Linked DNA regions of Loktanella sp. M215. The protein of the gene in region 1 binds, or shares a complex with, the protein of each later gene. Links are inferred from orthologs where the notes say so. Each region holds a gene or a part of one and is shown in the gene's direction. Other genes may lie near its edges. The genes, in order: uvrA and mfd.

Region 1 (15,206 bases):
CGCGGGTGCGTTCGGACACGCTGGTCAAGGGCCGCACGCTGGCGGGCAGCGATCTGGCCGTGGCGGTGGATCGCGGCGGATTGCGGATTACCGGGGATGCGACGCTGGACGGCGTGCCGGTGCGCGGCGATTTCACGCAAGCGTTCGGAAAGGGCGCGGCGCCCACACAGGTCGCAGGCCGGGTTACGATCACGCCGGACGCGCTGGACCGGTTCGGCATCGCCCTGCCGCCCGGATCGGTCACAGGCTCTGGCCCCGGACAGCTGACCGTGACCCTGCCGAAAGGCGAGGCCCCACGCTTCGCCCTGACCTCGACGCTCGAAGGTCTGGGTCTGTCGGTGCCGGCCATCGGCTGGTCCAAGGCCCGCGGAACGCCCGGCACGCTGGAGGTGTCGGGCGTGCTCGGCGCGCGTCCCTCCGTCGACAGCCTGAAACTCAAGGCACCGGGCCTGCAGGCGGTGGGCACCATCAGCCTGACCGATGCGGGCCAGTTGGACGCCGCGACCTTTTCCGACGTGAGCGTCGGCACTTGGTTCAATGGCCCTGTCACCCTGCGCGGCCGCGGTCAGGGTCGGACCGTCGGGGTCGCGGTGCGCGGTGGGACGCTGGATCTGGCCCGCGCCGATCTGGGCGGTGGCGGTGCGGGCGCCGGTGGCGGCACAGGCGAGGGCGCGCCGGTGCTGGTGCAGCTGGACCGGCTGACCATTTCCGATGGTCTTGCGCTGCGCAACTTCGCGGGCAACTTCAACACGGCGGGCGGCTTCAACGGCACGTTCACGGGTCTTTTCAACGGCAAGGCCGGGGTGGCGGGCGCGGTCTCTCCGTCAGAGGGACGCACGGCGGTCCGTATCCGGTCGGAGGATGCGGGCGCCGTCCTGCGGGCCGGACCGTTTCTGGAGGGCGCGCTGGGTGGCACGCTCGACCTGACGCTGGTCCCTGCGAATGCGGCCGGCAGCTTTGACGGCACGCTGGCGTTGCGGGGCCTGCGGGTGCGCGATGCGCCCGCCATCGCCGAACTGCTGGACGCGATCAGCGTGGTGGGGCTGTTGCAGCAACTGGACGGGCAGGGGCTGGCTTTCGATACCGTGGACGCCGATTTCCGCCTGACGCCGCAGCAGATCATCGTGACGGAATCCAGCGCCGTGGGACCGGGGCTTGGCATTTCGCTGGACGGGATCTACACGCTGGCCAGTCGCGCGGTGGACTTTCAGGGCGTCATCTCGCCCGTTTATATCCTGAACGGCATCGGCAGCCTGCTGACCCGCCGGGGCGAGGGGCTGCTGGGGTTCAACTTCACCCTGCGCGGCACGCCGGGTGCGCCGCAGGTCGGCGTGAACCCGTTGTCGATCTTCACCCCCGGCATGTTCCGGGACATCTTTCGCCGCCCGCCGCCGGTGGTCACGAACTAGGTCCGCGCCGGAAAGGGTGCCACATGAAACTCTCGGACTTCGATTTCGATCTGCCCGAAGGGCTGATCGCCACGCGCCCCGCACGGCCCCGCACCGCGGCGCGTTTGCTGGTCGCGACCCCTTCGTCGATCACCGACGCCACGGTGGCCGACCTTGGCGACTGGCTGCGCCCCGGCGACCGGCTGATCCTGAACGACACCCGCGTCATACCCGCACGTCTGGACGGTCTGCGCCACCGCAGCGGCGAGGCCGGCGATACCGCCGCTCGGATCGAGGTGACGCTGCTGCAACCCACCCCCGAGGGGCACTGGATGGCGCTGCTGAAACCGCTGAAGAAGGTCCGCGACGGCGAGGAGATCGTCTTTGGCGACATCCTGCGCGCCACCGTCACGGGCCGGGCAGAGGGGCAGGCCATCCTGTCCTTCAACCTGACCGGCGACGCGTTTGATGCCGCGCTGAACAGCGTGGGCGCCATGCCGTTGCCGCCCTATATCGCCGCCCTGCGCCCGGCGGACGAGGCCGACCGCACCGATTACCAGACCGCATGGGCGCGGCACACGGGCGCCGTGGCCGCCCCCACCGCCTCGCTGCACTTCGACGCGGACCTGCTGGACCGTCTGGCGGCCAAAGGCGTGCAGTTCACCCACGTCACGTTGCACGTCGGCGCGGGCACCTTCCTGCCGGTCAAGGTCGATGACATCAGCGAACACCGGATGCACAGTGAATGGGGGCAGGTGACCGCGCAGGCGGCGGAGGAGATCAACGCGACGAAGGCCGCCGGTGGCCGCATCATCCCCGTCGGCACCACCGCCCTGCGCCTGATCGAGACAGCGGCGACCGACGCTGGCGTGCAGCCGTGGGAGGGGCCGACGGACATCTTTATCACGCCGGGGTTCCGGTTCCGGGCCGCCGATGCGCTGATGACCAATTTCCACCTGCCGAAATCGACGCTGATGATGCTGGTCAGCGCCGTGATGGGTCAGGCGCGGATACGCGACATTTACAAACATGCGATATCCAGCCGATACCGCTTTTTTTCCTATGGCGACGCCTCGCTTTTGCTGCCAGAGGGCGATGCGTGACAAAGCCGACACGACCGTGTCGTTTTCCATCCTGACGGGCACCGGGTTGCACCGTTAGACGACCCTGAACGAAGCCCCGAAAGGCCCCCCGCGATGATACAGGTTCTCGGCTCTTCCTGGGCATTGTTCCTTGGCATGTTCATGCTGATGATCGGCAACGGTCTGCAAGGCACCCTGCTGGGCCTGCGCGGAGAGTTGGAGGGATTCAGCACGCTGGAACTCTCTGTCGTCATGTCGGGCTATTTCGTGGGATTCCTGTTCGCGTCCAAGATGGCGCCAGAGATGATCCGCCGGGTCGGGCACGTCCGCGTCTTCGCCGCACTCGGTTCGACCATTTCCGCCGTGCTGATCATGTATCCGGTGCTGGCCGATCCGATCTCTTGGACGCTGGGCCGCGTCGTCATCGGGTTCTGCTTCTGCGGCGTCTACGTGACGGCGGAAAGCTGGCTGAACGATGCCTCCAGCAACGAGACGCGGGGGCAGGCGCTGTCGCTTTACATGATCGTGCAGATGGCGGGCATCGTGACCGCGCAGTTCATCATCACCCGCGGCGACGTGTCGGGCTTTGTGCTGTTCATCGTGCCGTCGGTGCTGGTGTCGATGGCCTTCGCGCCGATCCTTTTGTCGATTAAGCCGACGCCGGCCTTCGGCCGTATCAAGCCGATGAATATCAAGCAGTTGATCGGCGCGTCGCCACTGGCCGCGGTCGGCATGTTCCTGTTGGGCGGTGTCTTTTCGGCGCAGTTCGGTATGTCTGCGGTGTATGGCGCGCGGGCAGGGTTCAGCGTCGGGCAGATATCTCTTTTCGTTTCGGCGATCTATCTGGCGGCACTGGTGGCGCAATATCCGATCGGCTGGATTTCGGACCGGCTGGACCGCCGCATCCTGATCATCGCCGTCGCCCTCGTGGGCGGTTTCGGGTCGATGGTGGCAGGCTTCTTCCCGGCTTCCTATACGCTGGCTGTCGTCTCTGGCGCACTGGTCGGCGGCACGTCGAACCCGCTTTACGCGCTGCTGATCGCCTACACCAACGACTACCTTGAAAAAGAGGATATGGCCGCCGCATCCGGCGGGCTTTTGTTCATCAATGGGGTCGGCGCGATCATGGGGCCGATCACGCTGGGTTACATGCTGGATGGCATGGGGCCGCGCGGATACTGGGTGTTCCTGTCGGTGCTGATGATCGGCGTGGGGCTTTACGGCATCTACCGGATGACGCGGCGCAGCCGGGCGGACATGCCGCTGGATACCACCAGCTATGCCAACTTGCCGATGACCACGACGCCGGTCGCGGCCCAGTGGGCGCAGGAGGTCTATAGCGACGCCGCCGACAGCGACGCGGCCACGGCTGCGAAGGATCCCGCCACAGCTGCGGAATAAGGCTTGTCATGGGATCGGGGCTCTGTTTTTCTGTCATAAATCGGGCCGGTTGAGGAGCGCAACGCCATGAAAACCGCACAGGATGTTCTGAGCTTCTGGCTCGACGAGGTCGCCCCCGCCGACTGGTATCGGCAGGATGACGCACTGGACGCAAAAATCCGCGAGACCTTTGCAGAGACGTGGGAACGCGCCGCTGACGGGCATCTGGGCCTGTGGCTGACCTGCCCGAGCGAGGCGCTGGCCTATATCATCCTGACCGACCAGTTTCCGCGCAACATGTTCCGCGGCAGCAGCGAGGCGTTTTCGACCGATCCGCTGGCGCGGGCGGCGGCCAAGATGGCCGTAGACCGCGACTGGGATCTGCGGATCGACCCGCCGGCGCGGCAATTCTTTTATCTGCCGCTGATGCATTCCGAAAACCTCGCGGATCAGGACCGGGCCGTCCGCCTGTTCCACGCCCGCATGCCCGATGACGGCGCCGACAATCTGGATCACGCCCGCGCGCACCGTGCGGTGATCCGCAACTTCGGCCGGTTTCCGCACCGCAACGAGGCCTTGAGTCGCCCGACGACGGCGGCAGAGCAGACTTTCATGCAGGACGGCGGCTACGGTGCGATGCTGCGACAGGTGCAGGCCGAAACGGCCTGACTGCCACCTCTGGTCATCGGCCGCGAAATGGTTCAGTATTAAACCAGTTTTCAACGGACCCGCAGGAGAGACCTCATGGCCGCACAGAACTTCGACGTGATCGTGATCGGCGCGGGCCCCGGCGGCTATGTCGCGGCGATCCGTGCCGCCCAACTGGGTCAGAAGGTCGTGATCGTCGAACGCGAGCACATGGGCGGGATTTGCCTGAACTGGGGTTGCATCCCGACCAAGGCGCTGCTGCGGTCGTCCGAAGTGTTCCACCTGATGCACCGGGCCAAGGAGTTCGGCCTCTCCGTGGAGAAGCCCTCCTTCGACTTGGCCGCCGTCGTGGCACGGTCGCGCAAGGTGGCGGGGCAGCTGTCGGGCGGCATCGGCCACCTGATGAAGAAGAACAAGATCACGACCGTGATGGGCACCGCCACGATCACTGCCAAGGGCAAGGTCAGCGTCAAGACCGACAAGGGCACCGAAGAGCTGACGGCCAAGAACATCGTCCTCGCCACCGGCGCGCGCGCCCGCAACCTGCCGGGGCTGGAGGCGGACGGCGATCTGGTCTGGGCCTACAAGGATGCGCTGAAGGCGTCCCGCATGCCAAAGGACCTGCTGGTCATCGGGTCCGGTGCTATCGGGATTGAATTCGCCAGCTTCTTCAACACGATGGGGGCCAAGACCACCGTGGTCGAGGTGATGGACCGCATCCTGCCGGTCGAGGACGCCGAAATCAGCGCCTTTGCCAAGAAGCAGTTCGTCAAGCAGGGCATGACGATCATGGAAAAGGCCATCGTCAAGCAGCTCGACCGCGACCCCAAGGCGGGCAAGGTCACGGCCCATATCGAGGTTGGCGGCAAGATCGAGAAGAAGGTCTTTGATACCGTCATCAGCGCCGTGGGTATCGTCGGCAATGTCGAAAACCTCGGTCTGGAAGCGTTGGGCGTCAAGATCGACCGGACCCATGTCATCACCGACGAATACTGCCGCACCGGGGTCGAGGGGCTTTATGCCATCGGCGATATCGCCGGCGCACCCTGGCTGGCGCACAAGGCCAGCCATGAGGGCGTCATGGTAGCCGAACTGATCGCTGGCGGCCATCCGCACCCGGTCAAACCCGAAAGCATCGCCGGCTGCACCTATTGCTATCCGCAGGTCGCCTCTGTCGGCTATACCGAGGCGAAAGCCAAGGAGCTCGGCTATGACATCAAGGTCGGCAAGTTCCCCTTCATCGGCAACGGCAAGGCCATCGCGCTGGGCGAACCCGAAGGCATAATCAAGACCATCTTCGACGCCAAGACCGGAGAGCTGCTGGGCGCCCACATGGTCGGCGCAGAGGTGACAGAACTGATCCAAGGCTACGTCGTCGGCCGTCAGCTGGAAACGACGGAAGAAGACCTGATGAACACCGTCTTCCCGCATCCGACCCTTTCGGAAATGATGCACGAAAGCGTGCTGGATGCCTTCGATCGCGTGATCCACATGTAAGTTGGGGCAGGGTCGGGCGCAGGTCCGACCCTGATCTTGCAGGCCTCAGTTGCGCGGCAGGGTATGGATCAGGGCATTCACCAGTTTCGGTGCTTCGGCGATGGCATACTGGCAGTTGCCGACGCGCCATCCAGTCTCGGCCAAGTGCAGTTCAGTCAGCGCAGGGAAGGGGCGCAGGACAAGTTGCGACCCACAGAGTACGCGGCTTTCGTAGTGCGATTGCACCAGCGTCGATGTGACGAACGTCGCGGCCGTGCAGTGCCGTTCCAGCAGTGTCACCCCCATGTTCATGTAGGTCTCTCGTACCGCATGAAATATCGACAGCAGCTCTGTCACGTTGTGGATGACGACATGCCCTTCGAAGGTGTGGACCGTATGCGGATAGATGAAACTTGCTGCGAAATCATCCGGATCATTGTCGAGGATCGCGTGTCCTGTGCGGTCCAGAAGGGCCTGCGAGATCTCTCGCGGATCGGTATTTGCTGCTGTCATGCCTGTCGTGATGTCCATGACCTATCCTTTCCAGACCGCTTCAAATGATCTGCGGCAGACGGCCAGATCGGCAAAAATCAAACGCACTGACATCTTCGTCAGTCCTTCGCGTTGCCTTAACTGTTCGTCCCATTGCCAACACGAGGATCGTTCCTCCGGCACCGCGCGCATCAACCGCGTGATATCAATGCGCAGGCAACGGCATCTGTAGGACAGCCGTTGCACGGTCCAATGAGTAGAGAGACATCACCTGTCAGCATATAAGTCCGGTTTATTTAATAATTAAAATCTATTAACCAAATTTTAACGTGTGGTGGGCCGTCTGGCAAGGTGGCTGCCTATTCTTCAGGCTTTGACGACGACATAAGGCAGGCCGAATGTCGTCATCCTCCGCGACAAACAAAGCATGTTCATTCTTTGTTCATTTCTCGGACTGGCGAAATCCGGCGAAACCTCTATCTAAGGGGTCGGTATGCCTGTGGGGACGATATGGCCGAACTGAAGAACATCGAAGTCCGCGGCGCGCGCGAACACAACCTCAAGAACATCGACGTGGATATCCCCCGCGATAAGCTTGTGGTCATCACCGGCCTGTCGGGGTCCGGCAAGTCGTCGCTGGCCTTCGACACGATCTATGCGGAAGGGCAGCGCCGCTATGTAGAGTCGCTGTCCGCCTACGCACGGCAGTTCCTCGACATGATGGAAAAGCCGGATGTGGATCACATCAGCGGCCTGTCGCCGGCCATCTCGATCGAGCAGAAGACGACCTCCAAGAACCCGCGTTCCACCGTCGGCACGATCACGGAAATCTATGACTACATGCGCCTGCTGTTCGCCCGCGCCGGCACGCCCTATTCCCCCGCAACAGGCCTGCCCATCGAGGCGCAGCAGGTGCAGGACATGGTCGACCGCGTCATGGCGATGGAGGAGGGGACCCGCGGCTATCTGCTGGCCCCGATCATCCGCGACCGCAAGGGCGAGTATCGCAAGGAATTCCTCGACCTGCGCAAGCAGGGCTTTCAGCGCGTGAAAGTGGACGGTCAGTTCTATGAACTCGACGAGCCGCCCACGCTGGACAAGAAATTCCGCCACGACATCGACGTCGTCGTTGACCGGATCGTGGTGCGCGAGGGGTTGGAAACGCGTTTGGCGGATTCCTTCCGCACGGCGCTGGACTTGGCCAACGGGATCACCGTTCTGGAAATCGCAGCCCCCGCTGGCGAGGAGGGTGCCGAGGCCGTGGAGCCCGAGCGGATCACTTTTTCCGAAAACTTTGCCTGCCCGGTGTCCGGCTTTACCATTCCCGAAATCGAACCGCGGCTGTTTTCCTTCAACGCCCCCGTCGGCGCCTGTCCGGCCTGCGATGGCTTGGGAGTAGAGCTGTTCTTTGACGAACAACTCGTCGTGCCGGACGTCACTCTGAAAATCGCGGACGGCGCGCTGGCGCCGTGGCGCAAGGGCAAGTCGCCCTATTTCCTGCAGACGATCGAGGCGATTGCCAAGCACTACGGCTTTCCCAAGAACGCCCGCTGGAAAGATCTGGACCCGAAGGTGCAAGAGGTCTTTCTGCGCGGGTCCGGCAAGGAAGAGATCAAGTTCCGCTATGACGAGGGCGGTCGCGTCTATCAGGTCTCGCGTCCCTTCGAGGGCGTGATCCCCAACATGGAACGCCGCTACCGCGAGACCGACAGCAACTGGATCCGGGAGGAATTCGAGCAGTTCCAGAACAACCGTCCTTGCGGTGTCTGCCAAGGCTACCGCCTGCGCGAAGAGGCCCTTGCGGTCAAAATCGGCGGGTTGCACGTCGGCCAGATCGTGCAGCTGTCCATTGCCGAAGCCTATGACTGGTGCCTTGCCGTGCCGGACCAGTTGAGCAAGCAGAAGAACGAGATTGCCAAGGCCATCCTGAAAGAGATCCGAGAGCGTCTGGGTTTCCTGAACAACGTCGGTCTCAACTATCTGACGATGGCGCGGAATGCAGGCACCTTGTCGGGTGGTGAAAGCCAGCGGATCAGGCTTGCGTCACAGATCGGGTCCGGTCTGACAGGCGTGCTCTATGTGCTGGACGAACCCAGCATCGGGTTGCACCAGCGCGACAACGACCGGCTGCTGACGACGCTGAAGAACCTGCGCGATCAGGGCAACACGGTGATCGTCGTCGAACATGACGAGGAAGCGATCCGAGAGGCGGATTACGTTTTTGATATCGGTCCAGGGGCGGGCATCCACGGCGGCAATGTCGTCGCCAAGGGCACGCCGGCCGAGATCATGGCCGATGCGAACTCCATCACCGGCATGTACCTGACCGGCAAGCGCGAGATTTCCGTGCCCGCAACGCGGCGCAAGGGCAATGGCAAGAAGCTGACCGTGGTGAAGGCGACGGGCAACAACCTGCACGAGGTCACGGCAGATTTCCCACTCGGTAAATTCGTCTGCGTGACCGGTGTCTCTGGCGGCGGTAAGTCGACGCTGACGATCGAGACGCTGTTCAAGAACGCCGCGATGAAGCTGAACGGCGCGCGGCAGGCGCCCGCGCCGTGCGAGACGATCAAGGGATTCGAGCACCTCGACAAGGTGATCGACATCGACCAGCGCGCCATCGGGCGCACGCCGCGGTCGAACCCTGCCACCTATACCGGCGCCTTTACCCCGATCCGCGACTGGTTCGCGGGCCTGCCAGAGGCGAAGACCCGCGGCTACAAGCCCGGCCGCTTCTCATTCAACGTGAAGGGCGGCCGGTGCGAGGCCTGTCAGGGCGACGGCGTCATCAAGATCGAGATGCACTTTCTGCCCGACGTCTATGTCACCTGCGAGACCTGCAAGGGTGCACGGTACAACCGCGAAACGCTGGAGGTGAAGTTCAAGGGCAAGAGCATCGCCGATGTCCTTGATATGACTGTGGAAGACGCGCAGGAATTCTTTACCGCCGTCCCCTCGATCCGGACCAAGATGGACGCCCTGGTGCGTGTCGGTCTCGGCTACATCAAGGTCGGCCAGCAGGCGACGACGCTCTCGGGCGGCGAGGCGCAGCGGGTCAAGCTAAGCAAGGAGCTGGCGCGGCAGTCGACCGGGCGCACGCTCTATATCCTTGATGAACCGACGACGGGTCTGCACTTCGAGGACGTCCGTAAGCTGCTGGAAGTGCTGCACGAACTGGTGGATCAGGGCAATTCGGTCGTCGTGATCGAACACAACCTCGACGTCATCAAGACGGCGGACCACCTGATCGACATCGGCCCCGAAGGCGGCGACGGCGGTGGCCGGATCGTGGCCGAAGGCACGCCCGAAGAGGTCGCCGAGGTCGAGGCGAGCCACACGGGGCGCTACCTCAAGCCGATGTTGCAGGCCAAACGCGTCGCGGCTGAGTAGGCGCGCGCGGCGCCCACAGGGGCCTCGCAGGTGCATTTGGCTTCGCAAAATCACCGGCGCGGAAGTTAACCTCGTCAGATGAAAGGGATGCGCGGCACATGTGTCGCGCATCCCTTTCCGTTTCAGACCGCGCCGAGGATGCGGATCAGCTGCAGCATGTCATAGGACTGGTCCGGCAGCGCGATGATCTGGTTGTCCAGCACCGAATAGTTCTGCCCGGCCGCGAGGGCCGGCAGCCCGTAGCGTGTCACCAACTGGTCCTGTGTCAGCGCGGCGTCGGGGGCGATCACTACGCCATCGGCGAGGGTGGGACGCTCGGCCAGGCTGTTGAGCGTCAGAAGGCGGTTATAATCCGCATCATTCAACTGCACGGGGCGTCCGTCGATGACGGCGTAGCGATAGCCATCCGGGGCAGGTGCGAGGCCGAAGATATCGGCGATGCGCTCTTGCGTCAGATCCAGCGGCACGGTCGTGTTCACCGTCGGGACATCGGTGAAACGGTCGTCGAGCAGGCCGCGCAGGGCCTGTTGGTCATAGCTGGCCCAGTCGTTGAAACCGACGCCCTTTTTGGCAAGGCCCGGCGGGACACAGGGCGGATCCTTTTTCGCCAGACCCGGCGGGCAGTTGGCGATGGATTGCAGATCCTCGTCGGTGATCGTCGCGAAATCGACATCGGGCGTCAGATAGATGACGCCGTTTGCCGCCGTCAGGCCGGTCACGGTACGCAAGAGCGCGTCCGTGACGTCGTTACTCTTGCGGGGGTTGGCGTGCCCGGCGTCGTTGCGACGACCTGCATCCTCTGCCGCACGATCGTTGCCGCGATCGCCCTTATTGTCCTTGTCGGCTTTCTTGCCGTTGCTGTTTCCATGGCCGTTTCCGTTGCCATGACCATTGCCGGCGTTCTGCACGACATGGCCCTTGCCGTTGCCTTTGCCGTTCCCCTTGCCTTGCGCGTCCGCCATGGCGGGCAGGGCAAGCAGGGCGGCAACGGCAACAGATGTAATAAGAAGTTTCATGGTGATGACCTTTTGTCGGTTTCACCTGAAAAACGAACGAGCGGGTCCTGCCGTTCCGGTCACATCGCGATGATCGGCGCTTATCCGCGCGACCTTCCGCTGAACCGCGGCAGCATGGCCGAAAAGTCGCGACCCGCGCCGTCCTCTCTGTTGACGAAACGGTCGTAAAGCGCGCGCGCCGCCTCGCCCAGCGGCGTGTCGGCGTCGCAGGCGCTTGCGGCCGCCTGTGCCAGCGTCAAGTCCTTCAGCATCAGGTCCGCCGCGAAACCGGGCTTGTAGTCGTTGTCGGCGGGTGAGGTCGGGCCGACGCCGGGGGCCGGGCAATAGGCATTCATGCTCCAGCTTGACCCCGAAGAGGTGCTGACCACGTCGAACATCGCCTGCCGGTCGAGGCCGAGGCGGTCGGCGAGGTTGAACGCTTCGCAGGTGGCGATCATGGTGACGCCGAGGATCATGTTGTTGCAGATCTTGGCGGCCTGACCGTTGCCCGCATCGCCGCAATGCACGACCTTCTGCCCCATCACGTCGAACAGCGGCTTGCAGGTCTCGAACGCCGCCTGCGATCCGCCCGCCATGAAGGTCAGCGTGCCGTTCGTGGCCCCGCCGATACCACCGGACACGGGGGCGTCGATGGCGGAAAGTCCAGCTTCCTCCGCCGCTTGTGCGACGAAGCGGGCGGATTCGACATCGACGGTGGAACAGTCGAGGTGGACAGCACCCGGCTGCATCGCCGGGTGAATCTCGGCCGCGACGGTGCGCAGGATGGCACCGTTCGGCAGCATGGTGATGACGACATCGGCCCCTTGTGCCGCGGCAGCGGCGCTGTCGGCCATGGTCAGGCCGTCCGGTTTTGCCAAGGTGTCAAAGCCGGTCACGTCGTGGCCCGCCTTGATCAGGTTCGCCGCCATGGGCGCGCCCATGTTGCCAAGGCCGATGAATGCGATCTTCATGTGTCAGGTCTCCGGAGTGAGGGCGTCAGGCCCGAGGGGGGCGGTCAGGGCGGCAATCTGGGCGGCGGGGACATTCCAGTCGCCGTGCTGCCAGTGTGGGGTTCGGTCGCGGTCGATGAGTGCTGCGCGGATCCCTTCGAGGAAATCCGCCTGTTCCATGCTGCGGAAGGTAAAGCGGAATTCCTGGGCAAGGGCGGTGTGGATCGTGGGCGTGTCGCGGACGGCGCGGATGATGTGCAGCGCGCAGGCCATCGACAGGGGGGCGTTGCGGTCCATCAACGCCAGCGCGTGGGCGATGGGGGCGGGCGGCACGGCTTCGGGCTGGCTGCGGATGGTCGCGAGGTCCGGGGCGGCAAAGACCCGGTCGATGTCGCCCTGCCACGCGGCCAGCTTTGACTGCGGCGCGGGCCGTGCGGCCCCCGCGATGGTGTCTGTCTCGCCAGTCGCACAAAGGCTGTCGATCAGCGCGGGCCACTGGTCCTGCGGGACCATGACATCGGCAAAGCCGGCATGGATCGCGTCGCCCGCGTCCATCCGGTCCCCCGTCAGCCCGAGGTATTCCCCCAGCCGTCCCGGCGCGCGGGCCAGAAGGAGGGAGGAGCCGACGTCGGGGACAAGGCCGATGCCACATTCGGGCAATGCGACGCGCGTCGTGTCGCAAACGATGCGGTGGCGGGCGTGGCAGCCGATCCCCACGCCGCCGCCCATGACAAAGCCCTGCATGAACGCGACGATCGGTTTGTCATAGCCTGCGATCATCGCGTTGACGCGGTATTCGTCGCGCCAGAAGCGGCGGCCATAGCCGTAATCGCCGGCGGTGCCGGTCGCATACATCTCGGCGATGTCACCGCCCGCGCAAAACGCCTTTGGTCCGGCGGCGTCGATGATGACCAGCGCCACGGCATCGTCATGGCGCCAGGCGGTCAGGGCATCCTCGATCCGGCGCACCATGTCCCAGGTCAGCGCGTTCAGTGCGCCTGCGCGGGTCAGGGTGATGCGACCGGCGCGGCCTTCGGTGCGGATCGCGATATCGGTCATGCGCCGACCATGTCGCGGGCGACGATCAGGCGCATGATCTCGTTCGTGCCTTCCAGGATCTGGTGGACGCGCAGGTCGCGGACGATCTTCTCGATCCCGTAGTCGGCAAGGTAGCCGTAGCCGCCGTGCAATTGCAGGCATTGGTCTGCGACCTTTGACCCGGTTTCCGTCACCAGTTTTTTCGCCATGGCGCAAAACCGGGTGGCGTCGGGCGCGCCGGTGTCGAGCTTCCATGCGGCCTGCCGCAGGAAGATGCGGGCCGATTGCAGGGCGATCTCCATATCGGCAAGGCGGAATTGCAGCGCCTGAAACTGGTCGATGGATTTGCCGAAGGCCTTGCGGTCGGCCATGTAGGCGCGCGTCTGATCCAAGGCCGATTGCGCGGCCCCCAGCGAGCAGGCGGCGATGTTGAGACGACCGCCGTCAAGGCCCTTCATCGCATATGTGAAACCCTTACCCTCTTCCCCCAGCAGATCATCGGTGGAAATGTTGCAATCGTCCAACTGCACTTGGCGGGTCGGCTGACTGCGCCAGCCCATTTTGTCCTCCAGTCCGCCGAAACTCAGCCCCGCCGCGCCATCCATGACGACGAAGGCGCTGATGCCTTTCGGCCCCACGTCGCCGCTGCGGGCCATGACGATATAGGCGTCAGAATAGCCGCCGCCCGAGATGAAGGCCTTGGTGCCTGTCAGGGCGTAGCCTGCATTCGTGCGCGTGGCCTTGGTCTTCAATGCTGCCGCGTCAGACCCGCTGGCGGGTTCGGTCAGGCAGTAGGACAGAACGGTTTTCATGCTCAGGGCGCCCGGCAGCAGGCGCGCCTTCATCTCCTCCGATCCGAACTGGTCGATCATCCGAGCGCACATGTTGTGGATCGACAGGAACGCCGCGACCGACGGGCAGGCCATCGACAGCGCCTCGAACACCAGTGTGGCATCAAGGCGGGTGAGGGCGGTGCCGCCTGCGTCTTCGGAGACGTAGAGGCCGCCGAACCCAAGCTCCGCCAGTTTTGGCCACAGGTCCTTGGGGATCACGCCGTCCTTTTCCCACTGGCGGGCGAAGGGGGCGATGTGTTCGGCCCCGCAGGCCTGCGCCATGTCGAAGATGGCGGTCTGTTCGTCGCTGAGTGCGAAGTCCATCAGACTCCCCCCTGAATTGAACGCTCGTTCATAAAATCATGGCGGTCCGAGGTGTGATTGTCAAAACGATAAAGCCCGCATCCGAACGGGGGACGGATGCGGGCCACCCGGTCCTCTGGCTGCATTGGGGGCAACCGACACGACGACCGAACTCTGGCGCGGGGCAATGCCCTGCGGCACGTGTTTCGTATGGCAGTCACGTCGCAGGCCGCGCCAAAGTTTCGGGCTGCGACGCAAAATACATCGCAGCCCGAGATTAACGCGCGGTTGTAAACCGCGCGCCATTGGTGTCAGTCCATCGGCTTGAAGTTGAAGGCCGCACCGTCCTTGATGCCCGAGGGCCAGCGCGACGTGACCGTCTTGGTACGGGTGTAGAACTTGAACGCATCGGGGCCGTGCTGGTTCAGGTCACCAAAGACGGATTTCTTCCACCCGCCAAAGGTGTGGTAGGCCAGCGGCACCGGGATCGGTACGTTGATGCCGATCATGCCGACATTGACGCGGGACGCGAAGTCACGCGCGGCATCGCCATCGCGGGTAAAGATCGCGGTGCCGTTGCCCATCTCGTGATCCATCGCCAGACCCAGCGCTTCTTCGTAGTCGTTGGCACGCACGACGGAGAGGACGGGACCGAAGATTTCCTTCTGGTAGATGTCCATGTCCTTGGTCACGCGGTCGAAGAGGTGCGGGCCGACAAAGAAGCCGTCCTCGTAACCCTGCAGGTTGAAATCGCGGCCATCGACGACCAGTTCGGCACCCTGTGCGACACCGGATTCGATCAGTTTCAGGATGTTCGCCTTGGCGGCGGCGGTGACGACGGGGCCGTAGTCCACATCCTTGCCGCCGGTGTAGGGGCCGACCTTCAGCGCGTCGATGCGCGGCTTCAGCTTCTCGATCAGCTTGTTTGCCGTTTCCTCACCGACGGGCACCGCGACGGAAATCGCCATGCAACGTTCGCCAGCAGCCCCGTAGCCCGCGCCGATCAGTGCGTCGGCGGCCTGATCCATGTCCGCGTCGGGCATGATGATCATGTGGTTCTTGGCGCCGCCAAAGCACTGCACGCGCTTGCCGTTGGAACAGCCGCGGCCATAGATGTATTCCGCGATGGGGGTGGAGCCCACGAAGCCGATCGACTGAATCACCGGGTGGTCGAGGATCGCGTCGACCGATTCCTTGTCGCCGTTGACGACCTGGATGATGCCCTTGGGCA
Region 2 (15,721 bases), 560 kb from region 1 along the record:
GGTGGCAGCAAGGTGACGCTGAAGGACACGGACGGCAAGTTCGGTGTCGATACGGCGGACAGCAACGGCGGCTACGAGTCCGACACATCGGCCAATTATTCGGTGACCGTCACGGTCCCCGGTCCGGTGTCCAAGATCGTCATCATCCACAGCCAAGACGGGTACAACGACTCTGGCGTCAACGTCACGGACGTCTATTTCGACGCTGGCACGCCGATCCCCGACGATACCGGTGCCGCTGGCAACGATACACTGCTGGGCGGTGCCGGTCACGACACCATCTTTGGCGAAGACGGCAACGACACGTTGTTCGGCGGCAGCGGTGACGACAAGGTTTACGGCGGAAACGGCAACGACATCATCTATGGTGACCGCGGCGTCAACACGACCGCGGGCCCGACAGGCCCGAACCTGATCAAGAACGGCTCTTTCGAGGATACGACCGGCACCACGAACATGGGTGGCCATTATACCGGCCACGGTTCGATCCCGCAGTGGACCGAAACCAACGGCAAGGACATCGACGTCCACTATGATGACCGCGGTGGCGTCAAGCCGACGGACGGCAAGAACTGGCTGGACATGGCGGCGTCGCCGTCCAACAGCGTCGTCGGCCAAAACGTCGCTGGCGTCACGGCCGGCACGACGTACACGCTGGCGTTCGATGCGGGCGACAACGTCAGCAGCGACGATGGCACGACGCAGGACAACACGATCACGGTCAAATGGGGCGGCCAGATTGTGGCCACGATCAACCCGACCGACGGATCGATGTCGCACTATGAATTCAATGTCACGGGCGGGGCCGGAGACGGGTCCAACCGTCTGGAATTCGTCGGCGGCGGTCGTCTGGACAACTACGGCGCGTCCATCGACAGCGTGTCGCTGGTGGCCCTGTCGGGCAACGGCGATACCGGACCGGACGGCAAAGACTATCTGGTGGGTGGCGCCGGTGATGACATCATTGCGGGTCAGGGCGGGGACGACAGCATCCTCACCGGGACGGGGCGCGACGTGGCGACCGGCGGGACGGGGAACGACACGATCGACGCCAGCGGTGACGGTGCGACCTCGACCGGGGCCGCCAGCGGTGCGCGTCCGGCTGCCAGCTACCAGAACGTGCTGGCCGGCGGCGCGGGCGATGATACGATCATCGGCGGCGACGGCGATGACATCATCACCGGCGACGACGACAGCCGCGCCAGCAGCAAGACCGGCGAAGCCTTCAATGCAGGCGCAGATGGCCGCGATGTCATCTACGGCGGCAAGGGCAACGACGAGATCCACACCGGCAGCTGGGCTGACGGCGAGCAGGGGCTGGGCGACACGCAGACCGGCGTGACCGGCGATGTGGCCTACGGCGGCGACGGCGACGATATCGTGCTGGGTGCCGGTGGCGACGACAAGCTGTACGGCGATGCGGGCAATGACCGGATGAACGGCGGCGCTGGCCTTGACCATGTCTATGGCGGCACGGGCGACGATGCGATCGACGGCGGCGCTGGCAACGACTTCCTTTATGGCGGCGACGATCGTGACACCTTTACCGGTGGTGCTGGCGATACGGTCGACGGCGGTGCCGGTGGCAACGATTTCGACACGCTGGTTCTGCCGGACGGCACGTTCTACCAGAACACTGGACCGGGCGGCACGGGCGCACCCGTTGCTGATGCCGACGGCAACAGCTTTACCGGGCGCATCATCTTTACCGATGCGCAGGGCAACCCGACCGGTGGCGTGATCGACTATACCGAGATCGAGAAGATCCAAGGCGGCACACCCGCCAACGGCGCACCCGATGCGATGAACGACGCTTTCCCGGTCCAATCGACCGAGTTGGGCGGCGACATCGACGGCAACGTGCTGGCCAACGACAGCGATCCGAACGGCGACACGCTGACGGTTGTCGGCGTCGGTGCGGCGAACACCGGTGTCGGGACGCCGATTGCGGGCAGCAACGGCGGCCTGATCACGATCAAGGCCAACGGCGACGTCGATTTCAACGCCAACGGCGATTTCAACGATCTGGGTCTGAACGACACCCGTGAAACCAGCGTCACCTACACCGTCAGCGACGGCAAGGGCGGCTTTGACACGGCGACAGTGACCTTTCAGGTCGGCGGCATCAACGATGGCACCGTGTTCGGCACGAATGGCGACGACGTGATGAACCCCGACTATGTCGACGCCAACGGCGACATTATCGACGGCAACGACGCGATCCTGCCGGGTGACGAAGTCGACGACGACCTGATCTACGGTCTGGGCGGCAACGACACCATCAACGCCGGCAACGGCAATGACGAAGTCTATGGCGGCACCGGCAACGACTCGATCACCGGGGGGGCCGGCAACGACACCGTCTTCGGTGACGACGGCAACGACACCCTGCGCGGTGGCGCGGGCAACGACACGGTCTTTGGCGGCAATGGCGACGACACCGAGTTCGGTGGCGACGGCAATGACACGCTCTATGGCGGTGCCGGCAACGACACGCTGAACGGCAATGCCGGCAACGACGCAGTCTTTGGCGATGATGGCGACGATTCGATCAACGGCGAAGGCGGCGACGACGTCCTGTCCGGCGGTGCCGGCAACGACAATATCGCGGGCGGTCGCGGCAGCGACATGGTTTACGGCGGCGACGGCGATGACGTGATCGACACCGGAAACGGCATCGACGCACGGTTCGACAACCCCTATCCCGGCATTCCGGCGCCGGCCGGTGAGGCCGACACCGATCCGTTCGATGACCGCGACGTCGTCTACGGCGGGGATGGCAATGACCGGATCACCACGGGTGACGATGCCGACAGCGTTTACGGCGGCAGCGGTAACGACTTCATCGATACCGGGTCCGACAATGACTACGTCGAAGGCGGTGACGGCAACGACACCATCATCGGTGGTGAAGGCGTCGACATCATTTACGGCGACGACGGCGACGACCTGATCTATGGCGGTCTGGACAACGACACGCTCGACATTGTCGATTTCGATGCCAACGGGACCCCGGTCGACAAGCTGCCCGACAACAACAAGGATACGATCTTTGGCGGGAACGGCAACGACACGATCTTTGGCCGAGACGATGCCGACAGCATTGATGGCGGTGCCGGCAACGATCTGATCTACGGCGGCATCGACGACGATATCGTGTCCGGCGGCGACGGGAACGACACCCTGTATGGCGATCAGGGCAACGATACCCTGTTCGGTGGCGCCGGCAATGACACGCTCGATGGTGGCGACGGTCAGGATACGCTGTCGTCTGGTGACGGTGCGGACATCGTGCGCGGCGGCTTGGGCAGCGATCGCTTCACCGATGCCTCCTCGGGCGACGTGATCATCGGTGGTGAAGACCCCGATGACAGCGATATCGACACGTTCAACTTTGATCAGGCGACGCTGGACAAGATCGACCGCATCGTGCGCAACGGTGGCGCCACCGCGACTGAGGAACTGCGGGAATCCGGGACCATCTATTTCAAGGATGGCACCACGGCGACCTTCAAGGAGATCGAGGCACCCTGCTTTACGCCGGGCACCACGATCGCCACGCCGAAGGGCGAGCGGCTGGTCGAGGATCTGCGTCCGGGTGACAGGATCATCACCCGTGACAACGGCATCCAGGAAATTGCCTGGGTCGGATCGAAAGAGATGACCGGCAAGGAACTGGCCGCCAAGCCGCACATGAAGCCGATCCTGATCAAGGCGGGTGCCTTGGGCCACGGTCTGCCGGAACGTGACATGTTGCTGTCGCCAAACCACCGGGTGCTGGTCGCAAGCGAGAAGACGCAGCTTTACTTTGAAGAGCGCGAGGTTCTGGCGGCGGCCAAGCACATGACCGGCGCGCAGGGGATCCATACACTTGACGTGATGCGGACGACCTACATCCACTTCATGTGCGAGCGTCACGAAGTCGTGCTGTCGAACGGGGCCTGGACCGAAACCTTCCACCCCGGCGACTACTCGCTGAACGGTCTTGGCAACAGCCAGCGGAACGAGATCTTCGAACTCTTCCCCGAGCTGCAGACCGAAGCAGGTCTCGAAGGCTATCAGTCCGCCCGCAAGGCGCTGAAAAAGCACGAAGCCCGGCTTTTGATGAAATAACACCTTTGCAGCCCTCCCCCGATCAGGGGGCTGTGACGGGGACAAAGGAAAGCGGGCCGCTGATGCGGCCCGCTTTTTTCATGTGACGCATGAAGATCGCGCTGTAGTCGATTGTAAATGTTGGGATATCAGTTGTGGCGGGCGTGATAGGCCGCCCAGGCCTCCGGCGTGTCGAGGTCCAGTCGCGCACGGTCATCGTCGAAACGGACCAGCACCGTCTTGTCCTGCAGCGGCTTGACCAGCGCCGCACCACCCTCGTCGCCGGTCAGATCGGCGAATTGCGGGCGCAGGCGCGCATCGAACAGGATGGGATGCCCGGCACGACCGTCGGGCGTGGCAGCGCGCCAGATCAGCGCGTCGGGCTGTGCCGTGCGCGCCGCGATCACCGCTGCCATATCCTGTCCGGTGATATCGGGCAGATCGCCCAGCACGACCAGAAACGCGTCACAAGCGGGCAGGCCGGCCACAGCGCCGCGCAATGTGCCTGACTGCCCCTCTGCCGCCTCGGCCACCAGCAGGGGAGTCACGGCCAGACCGTCGATCAGCGCCAGACGCGCCGCGGCGTTGTGGTGCAGGGCCACGAAGGTCGGCGCGACGCTGGCCGCCTCTGACGCCACGCGGCGCAGCAGGGGTTGACCGCCCACGACCTCTGCCAGTTTGTCGGCGCCGCGCATGCGGCGCGATTGCCCGGCAGCCAGAATCAGGATCGGGATCATCGCAGCGACCCGCGCACGGACCCTACGGGATGATGCGGGTGTATTTGGTGCCTTTCAGCGTGGCGCCGATGCGCAGGCCGGATTGGGCAAAGACGACCGCGATGACGGGGGCCAGCGATGTGATCGTCTCGGCCCGCAGCACGTCGCCCTGATCGGCAGCGACGTATTCCAGATCGGCGCCCGCCGCCCAGCCCATCGAGGACCGGAAATCCGCCAGCGCGTTCTGCGTCATGAAGAACAGCACGTGGCTGTATTGCTGCGCCCCGATCTGCAGACCGGCAGAGCCGGAGGCGGCAGAGTAATAATCGACCGTCGATCCGTTGATCTGCAACGCACCGCGCCCGAAGGATCCGCCAAGACCCAGCCCCGCCTCGGTCACCAGCGGCATCACTAGGACACCGGCGGCCTTGTCGCCCAGATCCTTGGTCCCCGGATAGGTGTCGTACATGAAGCTGAGGGTCGAGGCGACGCGCGCGTCGATGGTCGCCGCACCGTTCGAATTCACGCCGTTGCCGCAGGCGGCCAGCGGGATGGCCGCGGCTGCCAGCACAAAGTGCCGTCTGGTCAAATGTGTCATAGCTGTCTGCCCTATACTGCCGTGGGGACGTTTGCCGCCCTTTTGTGCGTGAAACTATAGGCATGCCAAGCGAATCTGTCACACGTTAAATGCGAGTCAGCGCGTAAACGCAGACGTGACGGCGCCGGGATACCGTGGCGGGCCGGTCGAAGATCGTGCAGCCTTTCCGCAGTTCGTCCTGAAACGGTCACAATTTGGCTGCGCTTGGCGTGTCAATGGCAGGCTGTCACATCCCTGCGCGCCGACCGTCAATCGACGAAGGGCGAGTCGCAGCGGATGCATACACAGGATCATCGCGATGGCGGTTCGGACAGTTTTCGGTTTTATTTTCTTCGCGATCAGCGTTTTTGCAGACGCCGCCCCGGCCGCGACGCTCAGCGAGGATGGCGGCAATTACTCCGACATCTGGGCCGCGCCGACGGTCGTGGCGAGCGGCACGACGACGGTGACAGGTGGCAATGCGCTGGGGGCCGACCGGACCGACGTATTGCAATTCACCGGGCTGCGTCCCGGCGCGTCCGCGATCACCTTCGATTTCGCGGTTGCCGGCAATTATCGCAGCGGTGACTATGCGAACGGTGGCGGCACCCTCTACTACAGCTTCGTGCCGTTCACCGGCGGCTATTACATTACCCCATCCAGTGCGGCGACCGCGGCGCAGGAGAGACTTTACAACAGCACCTTCGGCGTCACCTACGACCCGTGGGATGCCGCCAATCCGGCGAGCCAGGGCACCTCGCGCTTCACGCTCGCCTTGGGCGACACCTTTGCGGGCAGTCTTTTCGTGGCGCTCGACACGACCTACGGCAACGTCAGCTACGCGATCAGCGGCCTGACCTATCCCAGCAGTGCGCCGCCGGACTCCCCAAGCCCCGTGCCGTTGTCGGCGGGAGGACTTTTCATGCTGATGGGTCTGACCGGCCTTGCCGCGATCGGTATCCGGCGCAGGCGCAGCTGACGGCGGGGCCGGTTACAGCCGGCCCAGCAGTTTCGCCGCCTCTGGCGCAAAATAGGTCAGGATCCCGTCGCAACCCGCACGTTTGAAGGCGAGCAGGCTTTCCATCATCACCTTGGGCCCGTCCAGCCAGCCGTTCTGGATGGCGGCCTGCAGCATCGCGTATTCGCCGCTGACCTGATAGGCATAGGTCGGCACGCCGTACATGTCCTTGACCCGCCTGCAGATATCCAGATAGGGCATGCCGGGTTTCACCATGACCATGTCGGCGCCCTCCATCAGATCGCGCTCGACCAGCCGCAGCGCCTCGTCCGCGTTGCCGGGGTCCATCTGATAGGTGTTCTTGTCGCCGGTCAGCGCCGTCGAGGCACCGACCGCATCGCGGAACGGGCCGTAGAACGCGCTCGCGTATTTGGCGGTATAGCTCAGGATCGCCACGTCGATGTGGCCTGCGGCCTCCAGCGCTGTCCGCATCGCCCCGATGCGGCCGTCCATCATGTCAGACGGACCAAGGATATCGGCGCCGGCCTCGGCCTGCGCCAGCGCCATCTTGACCAGCGCTTCGACCGTGCGGTCGTTGACGATGCGCCCATCCTCGACGAACCCGTCGTGGCCGTTGATGTTGTAGGGGTCCAGCGCGATGTCGGTCATGATCGCCATGTCGGGCACCGCGTCCTTGATGGCGCGGATCGCCTGATTGCTGATGTTGTCCGGCGACCAAGCCAGCGCGCAATCCTCGGTCCGTTCCGCCATGCCCGTATAGGGAAAGATGCACATCGCGGGGATGCCCAGCTTGTGCGCCTCTTGTGCGGCCTGCACGGCGCGGTCCACGGTCTTGCGCGTGACACCGGGCATCGAGGGGATGGCGTGTTCATCATCGCGGCCCGCCATCACGAAGATCGGCCAGATCAGGTCATCCACGCTCAGCCGGTGCTGGCGCGACAGGCGGCGCACGGCGGGCATGGCGCGCAGGCGGCGCAGGCGGGTGGCGGGGAAGGGGGCGACGGTCGGTTTCATGGGGCAGGGCCTTTCTGGTCACAGGTCAGACCTTGCACGGAAAATCACGCACGACAAGGCTGGGCATTGCCGGGCGGCGCGACTAGGGTCCGCCGCAGAACGGAACGACAGAAAGACAAGCGGTTTGGACTGGAACAACATCCTCTTTCAGGTCATCGACCTGAGGTCTTTTTCGTCGGTCTGGTACTGGATCATGCTGGCGGTCCTGTGGTCCTCGATGAGCTATTACGTGCTGGGCGTACCTTTCGATCTGATCACCAAGGCGCGCCGGCGCGGCGGGCAGGAACAGGACGACATGGTCGATCTGGTCCGCATCAACGTGAACCGTCTGCTGAACCTCGCACAGACCACCGGTCCAATCATGATCGGTGTCGTCAGCTTCATCCTGACGACGCTGGCGCTGCTGGGGTTCGTCTACGGGATCGAGTTGGCACAGGCGACGTTCCTCGTGGCACTGCCGCTGTCCATCGTCGGCGCGATCAGCCTGTCGAGCGCGCGCCGGATCCGTGCCGCCGACCCGGAGCCGGAGCAGCTATATGCCATGCTGATGCGGCACCGGTTGTGGACGCAGATCATCGGCATGGTCGCGATTTTCGTGACCGCCATGTACGGCATGTTCCAGCTGCTGGGCACGTTGCGCGGGTTGTGACGCGGCGGGCGCTTGACACGGACCGCGATGCGGATAGGTCAGCGGCCATGGCCACACCCTCTCATATCGCCGTCAGCGGCGCGCCCGAAGGCTTTGACGCCCGTCTGATCCTCAAGGAGCTGGAAAGCTCTGCGCGGCCCCTTCTGCACGTGGCCCGCGACGACAAGCGTCTGGCCGCGATGCAGGCGGCGCTTGCGTTCTTTGCGCCCGGCCTGCCGGTCTTTACTTTTCCGGCGTGGGACTGCCTGCCCTACGACCGGGTGTCGCCCAACGCCGATGTGTCCGCCGCCCGGATGGCCACGCTGGCGGCCTTGGTTCACGGGATGCCGGACCGCTTCGTGCTGCTGACCTCGGTCAACGCCGCGACCCAGCGCGTGCCAGCCCGCGCCACATTGCGAGAGGCCGCCTTTACCGCCCGCGTCGGTGACCGCATCGACGAGGCCGCCCTGCGCGGATTCCTGACCCGCATGGGCTTCAGCCAGACCGCCAACGTGATGGAGGCGGGGGATTACGCCGTGCGCGGCGGGATCATCGACATCTACCCGCCGGGGCAAAGCGGCCCGATCCGGCTGGATTTGTTCGGCGACACGCTGGACGCGGCCCGCCGGTTCGACGCGGCGACCCAGCGCACGACGGAAAAACTGCTCGACATCGAACTGGCGCCTGTGTCTGAGGTCATCCTCGACGAGGCCGCAATCACCCGGTTCCGGCAAAGCTATCGCATCGAATTCGGCGCCGCCGGCACCGACGATCCGCTCTATGAAGCGGTCAGCGCCGGGCGCAAGCATGCGGGCATCGAACATTGGCTGGGCTTCTTTCAGGACGATCTTGAGACCCTCTTCGACTATCTGCCGCGCTGCACGGTCACGCTGGACGACCAGACCAGCCCGCAGCGGCTGGCCCGGTGGGAATCGATTGCCGATCAGTACAGCACCCGGATGCACGCCCTGACGCAGAAGGGGCGGATGGATTCCGTCTATAAACCGGCCCCGCCGCAGCAGCTCTATCTGGACGATGCCGCCTGGGATGCCGCTGTGGCGGACCACCGCGTTGTCCAGTTCCACCCCCTGCCGCAGGCGACGGGGCTTGGCGTCACGGATGCGGGCGGGCGTCCGGGTCGCAATTTCGCGCCGGAACGTCAGCAGGAAAACCTGAGCCTTTTCGGCGCTTTGGCGGCCCATGTGAAGGCACGGGTCGCGCTTGGCCCGGTCGTCATCGCGTCATACTCCGAAGGGGCGCGTGAACGCCTGACGGGCCTGATCGAGGACGAGGGCATCGGCGAGGTGATCCCCGTCAGCGACTGGTCCCGCGTCGGCAAGCGCGGCGTGCATCTGGCGGTCTGGGCACTGGATGCGGGCTTTGAAGGGCCGGTCGAGAACGGCACGCTGACCGTCATTTCCGAACAGGACGTGCTGGGCGACCGGCTGATCCGGCAGACCAAACGCAAGCGCCGCGCCGACAACTTCCTGACCGAGGCGAACGCTCTCAGCCCCGGCGATCTGGTCGTCCACGTCGATCACGGCGTCGGCCGCTTCATCGGGCTGGAGGTCGTGACCGCACTTGGGGCAGCGCACGAATGTCTGGCGCTGGAATACGCCGAAAGCAGCAAGCTCTATCTGCCGGTCGAAAATATCGAACTGCTGTCCAAGTATGGCCACGAAGAGGGTCTGCTGGACAAGCTGGGCGGCGGCGCATGGCAGGCCAAGAAGGCGCGCCTGAAAGAGCGCATCCGCCAGATCGCCGAACGCCTGATCCGCGTCGCGGCAGAGCGTGCCCTGCGCAAAGCCCCTGTGTTAGAGCCGATGGAGGGGATCTGGGACCAGTTCCTTGCGCGCTTTCCCTATTCGGAAACCGGTGACCAGCTGGCCGCGATCGACGACGTGCTGCAGGATCTGGAAAGCGGCCAGCCGATGGACCGGCTGATCTGCGGCGACGTGGGCTTCGGCAAGACAGAGGTCGCAATCCGCGCCGCCTTTGTCGCCGCCCTGTCCGGCGTGCAGGTCGCGATCATCGCGCCGACGACCTTGCTTGCCCGCCAACATTATCAAAGCTTTGCAGAGCGTTTCCGCGGATTTCCCGTCACCGTGCGGCCCCTGTCGCGCTTCGTGTCGGCCAAGGATGCCGCAGCGACGCGCGCCGGTCTGACCGACGGCACCGTGGACATTGTCGTCGGCACCCACGCCCTGCTGGCGAAGTCCGTCAAATTCCGCAACCTCGGCCTGCTTGTCATTGACGAGGAACAGAAATTCGGTGTGCAGCACAAGGAACGTCTAAAATCGCTGCGCACGGATGTCCACGTCCTGACCCTAACCGCCACGCCGATCCCGCGCACCCTGCAGCTGTCACTGTCCGGCGTTCGCGACCTGAGCATCATCGGCACGCCGCCCATCGACCGCCTTGCGATCCGCACCTACGTCAGCGAATTCGACACGATCACCATTCGCGAAGCCTTGCTGCGTGAGCATTATCGCGGCGGTCAGAGCTTCTTTGTCGTGCCGCGGATCAGCGACATGGACGAGATGGTGGATTGGCTGAAGACCGAGGTGCCTGAAGTCACCTATATCACCGCCACAGGCCAGATGGCGGCGGGCGAGCTCGACGACAGGATGAACGCCTTCTACGACGGCAAGTATGACGTGCTGATGGCGACGACGATCGTGGAATCGGGCCTCGATATTCCGACGGCCAACACGATGATCGTCTGGCGCGCCGACATGTTCGGTCTCGCACAGCTCTACCAGATCCGGGGCCGCGTGGGTCGGTCCAAGACCCGCGCCTATGCCTATCTGACCACGATGCCGCGCCAGAAACTGACCGACACGGCGCAGAAGCGGCTGCGTGTGCTGGCGAGCCTCGACAGCCTTGGCGCGGGTTTCACCCTCGCGTCGCAAGACCTCGACATTCGCGGCGCCGGCAATCTGTTGGGCGAGGAACAATCCGGACAGATGCGCGAAGTCGGCTACGAGCTCTATCAGCAGATGCTGGAGGATCAGATCAACGCGATCCGGTCAGGTGCCGCCGAAGGTCTGCAGGACGACAGCGAATGGTCGCCGCAGATCAATCTGGGCGTGCCGGTCCTGATCCCCGAAGACTACGTGCCCGATCTGGACGTGCGTCTTGGCCTTTACCGTCGTCTGTCCGATCTGACGACCAAGGTGGAACTGGAAGGCTTTGCCGCCGAACTGATCGACCGTTTCGGCAAATTGCCCAAAGAGGTCAATACCCTGCTGCTGGTCGTACGGATCAAGGCGATGTGCAAGAAGGCCGGCATCGGCCAGCTGGACGCAGGCCCCAAGGGCGGCACGATCCGGTTCCACAACGACAAGTTCGCCAATCCCGCGGGATTGGTGGACTTCATCGGGGATTACAAAGGGCAGGCCAAGGTCAAGGACAACAAGATCGTCGTCATGCAGGACTGGACGCGCGAGCGTGACAAGATCCAGGGCGCGTTCAACATCGCCCGCGATCTGGCTGCAAAACTGGCCGCTGCCAAATGAAAAAGGCGGCACCTTGCGGTGCCGCCCAAACGACTTTGGTCCAAGACGATTTACGGAGTGACGTTGACCGTGCCGACCATGCCCTCTTCGGCGTGCCCGTTCGAGAAGTAGCGGTAGGTGCCGGGGATCGAGAAGGTCTGGTCGTAGCTGCTGTTCGGCGCGATTTCGCCCGAATCGAAGGGTGCAGCGCCGACGGGCAGCAGAACGACCTTCGTTTCAGCCGGGGTATCGGCCGTGGTTGATACCGTCTGCGCGAAGGACGAGATGTTCTGGAAACGCACCGTCTGGCCCGCCTGAACCGTGACGGCGGCCGGCGTGAATTGCAGGCTGTCGGACATCGTTACGGTCGTGGCTGCGATCGTCGAACCTGCGCCGCCAACGGGCGCCATGCCACCGGCTGGCGTCATGCCGGACCCGGCGCAGGCCGCGACCAGAGCGAGAGGGGCAAGAGCGAAAAGTGAACGGCGCATGGAAATCTCCAGTATTTATTTTTTGACTCATTGACCAACGGGTGGTGCGGCGAGTTGTTCCCTGCGCGCGCCTGAAAAGGCCGGTCAGGCGGGGTTCCGCCCGTTGCAGACCGCCAGAATCAATCCGCCTCGGCCATCTGGGACATGATGTCGGCGATGGTCTGGGTCCACATTTCGGTCGATTGCGCACCGGGCACGGCATGCTGATTGGCCACAATGAAGGTCGGGACGGCGCTGATGCCCATCTTGCGGCTGTGGGCGTCACGGTCGCGGATGTCCTGCAGGTCGGCGTCGCTGTCCAGCAGGCGGGCCACGATAGCCGCATCCAGACCCGCCGCATCGGCGAGATCCGCCAGCACCTCGTGATCCGCAATGTCGCGGCCTTCGACGAAGTAAGCGTTGAACAGCAGGTCGACCATCGGCGTCTGCTGCTTTTCGATCCCGGCCCAGTGGATCAGGCGGTGCGCGTCCAGCGTGTTCGGCGTGCGCGCGATCCGGTCGAGGTTCAGCGTGAGACCCGCAGCCTCGGCCCGGTCCACCACGGGGGCGTAGGCCTTGACTGCCGCCTCCTTGCCGCCGAATTTCTGCTCAAGGTAACTGCGCCGGTCCATGCCCGCGGCGGGCATGTCCGGGTTCAGCTGGAAAGGATGCCATTCCAGCACGAAAGGATGGTCAGGAACCGCCTCCAGCGCTTTGAAAAGGTTTGCCTTTCCGATGTAGCACCAAGGGCAGATCGGATCAGAGAGAATATCAAGCTTGACCATGTGCGGTCTCCCGTTTGCGGCGCGGCCCTTGGCGTCGCCGTCGTTGTTGTCGTGGACCTTGCCCGTGCAGCGGCCCATATGCATTTGCGCCGGTTTGCGCAAATTGCAGGATCGGGGGCCTTCTATCACGCCCGCGCAGGCATGACACCACCGCAGTTGATCGCGATGACACAGCGCAACAGGAAATCCCTCGCGCGGCGCAGGAATCGGGAAAATATCATTTGGGGGGGGTATCGGATCGGTGAAGCACCGCCGCAGGTCGAAGGCCCTTGGCGGTGCGTCGTCGGATCAGGAAGCGCGGCCGATGGGGGCTGCGGTCTTGTTGTCGTCGCCGAACTTGGCGTCGTCGTCGGTCACGTCTTCACCGGCGGGCACATTGGCGGCACTGCCGTTGATGTTGGCGTTGTCGTTCTGCTCGGCCATCTTGACGTCGATCGGCTCTCCGCCCATCAGCCAGTCGGCCAGTTCCATCTGAGCGGCGACGCGGTCTTCGCCCTTGGATTTGGACAGGTAGGCGAGGAAGGCATCCTGATCGCCGTCAATCGACAGGACCTCGGATTCGTTCAGGTTCGGCCATTGCGTCATGATGCGCGGCGTGTAGGCGGCCCAGTTCTGAGAAACGTCTCTCCATTGCATGGGAAATCTCCTTTTGTTGTTCGTTGCGGGACCAACGGCCCGATCGTCACTTCTGTTCCGCGCCCGGTCCCCACAAATGCGGCAGCAGCAGCAGGGCCAGCCCTGTGCCGCACAATTGCGCAAATATGAACATCGGCACATTGGCCGGATTGATGCCCGCGAAGGTATCGGTCAGGGCGCGGGCCAGCGTGACTGCCGGATTGGCAAAGCTGGTCGATGAGGTGAACCAATAGGCCCCGGTGATGTAAAGTGCAACCAGTGTCGGCACCGTGTCGGGCCTGTGCCGGACGCCCGCAAAGATCACGAAGACGAGACCGAAGGTCGCGATGCATTCCGACAGCCATTGCGCGGGACCGGAGCGGGCGGTGACGGAAAACTGGATCACCGGCAGCGCGAACATCAGGTGCGCCAGCCAGACGCCGAGAATCGCACCGATGATCTGGCAGAAGGTGTATGACAGGGCCTGCGGGGTGGTGATCTCTTGCCGCCACCAGAAGGCCCAGGTGACCGCCGGGTTGAAATGCGCGCCAGAGACGGGGCCAAGGGTCGTGATCAGGACATGCAGGATGCAGCCCGTCGCGATGGCATTGGCCAGCAGCGCAACCGCGTCGTTGCCCTGCGCCAGACGGTCGGCCATGATGCCCGATCCCACGACGCCGATCAGCAGGAATGTCGTGCCAAGGATTTCGGCGATGAGGCGGGCGCGCAGTGGGGGCTGGGTCATGGGCTGCAGCTATGACGGATGCGTAACGGTTTCATGACAGTACGGGTGGCGGGGGCAGGACCGGGGCTCTGCCCCGGACCCCGAAGTATTTATGACCAGAAGAAGGGGACGGTGCGCACCTGTCAGATGACCACGTCGGCGGCGCCCAAGGCCAGATGGCCGGCGCCAATGGCGGTCTTGCCCGCGATGCGTGCCGGGGTGCAGGCGGTTGCGGCGATGAGGGCTGCGAGCATGAGGAGGCGACTCACTCCTGCCACCACCACAGGTCAGGCTGCCAGCCGGGGGAATCGCCGAAGACCGGGATCACCTCTGGGTATTTCAGCTGCTTTGCATGGGCGAGGCGGCTGACGTTCCACTGGTAGATCGGGATATAGAAGCGGCCTGCCGTCAGCACCCGGTCGAGCGCCTTGACCGAGGCCACGAAGTCCTCTTGATCGGTCGCGGTCAGCAATTGGCCGATCAGCGTGTCGACGGCGGGCGATTTCACCCCCATCAGGTTGCGCGTGCCCGGTGTGTCGGCATTCTGCGATCCGAAATAAAGATACTGCTCGTTCCCCGGGGACAGCGACAGGGCGAGGCGGCTGTAGGTCATGTCGAAGTCGAGCGCGTCGGTGCGGGCCTTGTATTGGGCGGGGTCCGTGACCTCGACCGACGGCGTCACGCCGATCCGGCCGAGGCTTTCGACGAACATGTCGACGATCGCCTGATTTTCGGACCCGCCGCTTTGCAGCAGGATGTTGAAGGTGAAGGGTTCGCCCGCCGCGTTCTTCATCACGCCGTCCTGCACGGTCCAGCCCGCGGCTTCCATCTGCTTCAGCGCGGCGCGGGTGCCGCTGCGGTTACGCTCTGTCCCGTCGGCCACGGGCAGGGTGTAGCCGTCCAGCGTGCCTGGGATCAGGTCGGCGGCAAAGGGGGCCAGCATGTCGGCCACGCGGCCCGTGGCGGGACCCGCGTCCATCGCAAGCGGCGAGTTCGACCAGTAGGAGGTGATGCGCGGCTGCGCGCTGCCGGTCATCGCCTCGTTGATGAATTCGAAATTGAAGACGTGCAGCATGGCGTCGCGGACCCGCCAGTCCTTGAACTGGTCGTGGCGGGTGTTCATCACGAAGCCGGTCATGCCGGACGGCAGTTCCTGCGGCAGCACGGATTTCACCACATCGCCGGACTGGACGGCGGGAAAGTCGTACTGGCTGTCCCAGCGCGCCACGTTGAATTCGCGGTTGGAATTGACCTCTCCGGTCTTGAAGGCCTCGAAGGCTGCGGTCTCGTCGGCGAAGAATTCGATGCGGACCTCGTCGAGGTTGTGCAACCCGTTTTCCGTCGGCAGGTCGGCACCCCAGTAGTCGGGGTTGCGTTTCAGGCTGACGAAACGCCCCGCCTCGAAATCGTCGATGACGTAAGGACCGGTGGTGATCGGCACCATGTCGAGGCCGCTTTGCGCGAAATCGACGCCGTTCCACTGCGCCTTTTTCAGGATCGGCCGCAGGCCTGCCAGCATCACCAGTTCCCGGTCGGGTGTGTTGAAGGTCAGGCGGACGGTGCCGGGGGCGGTTTCCTCGATCTTGTCGACCTTTTCCCAGAACCCGCGGTAGCGGCCGTTGCC

Evidence for each region.
Region 2: the proteins of uvrA (region 1) and mfd are in contact, whole or in part, in a crystal structure (PDB 4DFC), measured with the Escherichia coli proteins. The link is inferred for Loktanella sp. M215 from one-to-one orthologs.

The regions. Positions count from the first base shown.
Region 1 is NZ_WMEA01000001.1:2,441,114-2,456,319, forward strand. The notes cover bases 6,593-10,056. They hold uvrA (excinuclease ABC subunit UvrA), read left to right. Parts: upstream 6,593-6,976; coding sequence 6,977-9,856; downstream 9,857-10,056. Other genes in these bases: GLR48_RS11995 (hypothetical protein), read right to left, coding at 9,979-10,056. In the rest of the region: GLR48_RS11960 (YhdP family protein), read left to right, coding at 1-1,409; tRNA preQ1(34) S-adenosylmethionine ribosyltransferase-isomerase QueA, read left to right, coding at 1,433-2,491; GLR48_RS11970 (MFS transporter), read left to right, coding at 2,585-3,871; GLR48_RS11975 (DUF924 family protein), read left to right, coding at 3,938-4,519; lpdA (dihydrolipoyl dehydrogenase), read left to right, coding at 4,595-5,995; GLR48_RS11985 (hypothetical protein), read right to left, coding at 6,041-6,505; more of GLR48_RS11995, read right to left, coding at 10,057-10,872; mmsB (3-hydroxyisobutyrate dehydrogenase), read right to left, coding at 10,953-11,822; GLR48_RS12005 (enoyl-CoA hydratase/isomerase family protein), read right to left, coding at 11,826-12,860; GLR48_RS12010 (acyl-CoA dehydrogenase family protein), read right to left, coding at 12,857-13,996; GLR48_RS12015 (CoA-acylating methylmalonate-semialdehyde dehydrogenase), read right to left, coding at 14,287-15,206. UniProt on the Escherichia coli protein: The UvrABC repair system catalyzes the recognition and processing of DNA lesions. UvrA is an ATPase and a DNA-binding protein. A damage recognition complex composed of 2 UvrA and 2 UvrB subunits scans DNA for abnormalities.
Region 2 is NZ_WMEA01000001.1:3,000,445-3,016,165, forward strand. What follows is about bases 7,746-11,724. They hold mfd (transcription-repair coupling factor), read left to right. Parts: upstream 7,746-8,074; coding sequence 8,075-11,524; downstream 11,525-11,724. Other genes in these bases: GLR48_RS14910 (component of SufBCD complex), read left to right, coding at 7,746-8,027; GLR48_RS14920 (cupredoxin domain-containing protein), read right to left, coding at 11,575-11,724. Outside these bases: GLR48_RS14885 (Hint domain-containing protein), read left to right, coding at 1-4,113; GLR48_RS14890 (nucleotidyltransferase family protein), read right to left, coding at 4,242-4,829; GLR48_RS14895 (YSC84-related protein), read right to left, coding at 4,852-5,406; GLR48_RS14900 (hypothetical protein), read left to right, coding at 5,705-6,364; hemB (porphobilinogen synthase), read right to left, coding at 6,377-7,378; more of GLR48_RS14910, read left to right, coding at 7,503-7,745; more of GLR48_RS14920, read right to left, coding at 11,725-11,994; GLR48_RS14925 (DsbA family oxidoreductase), read right to left, coding at 12,114-12,758; GLR48_RS14930 (hypothetical protein), read right to left, coding at 13,047-13,394; GLR48_RS14935 (aquaporin), read right to left, coding at 13,441-14,118; GLR48_RS25705 (hypothetical protein), read right to left, coding at 14,241-14,366; GLR48_RS14940 (extracellular solute-binding protein), read right to left, coding at 14,363-15,721. UniProt on the Escherichia coli protein: Couples transcription and DNA repair by recognizing RNA polymerase (RNAP) stalled at DNA lesions. Mediates ATP-dependent release of RNAP and its truncated transcript from the DNA, and recruitment of nucleotide excision repair machinery to the damaged site.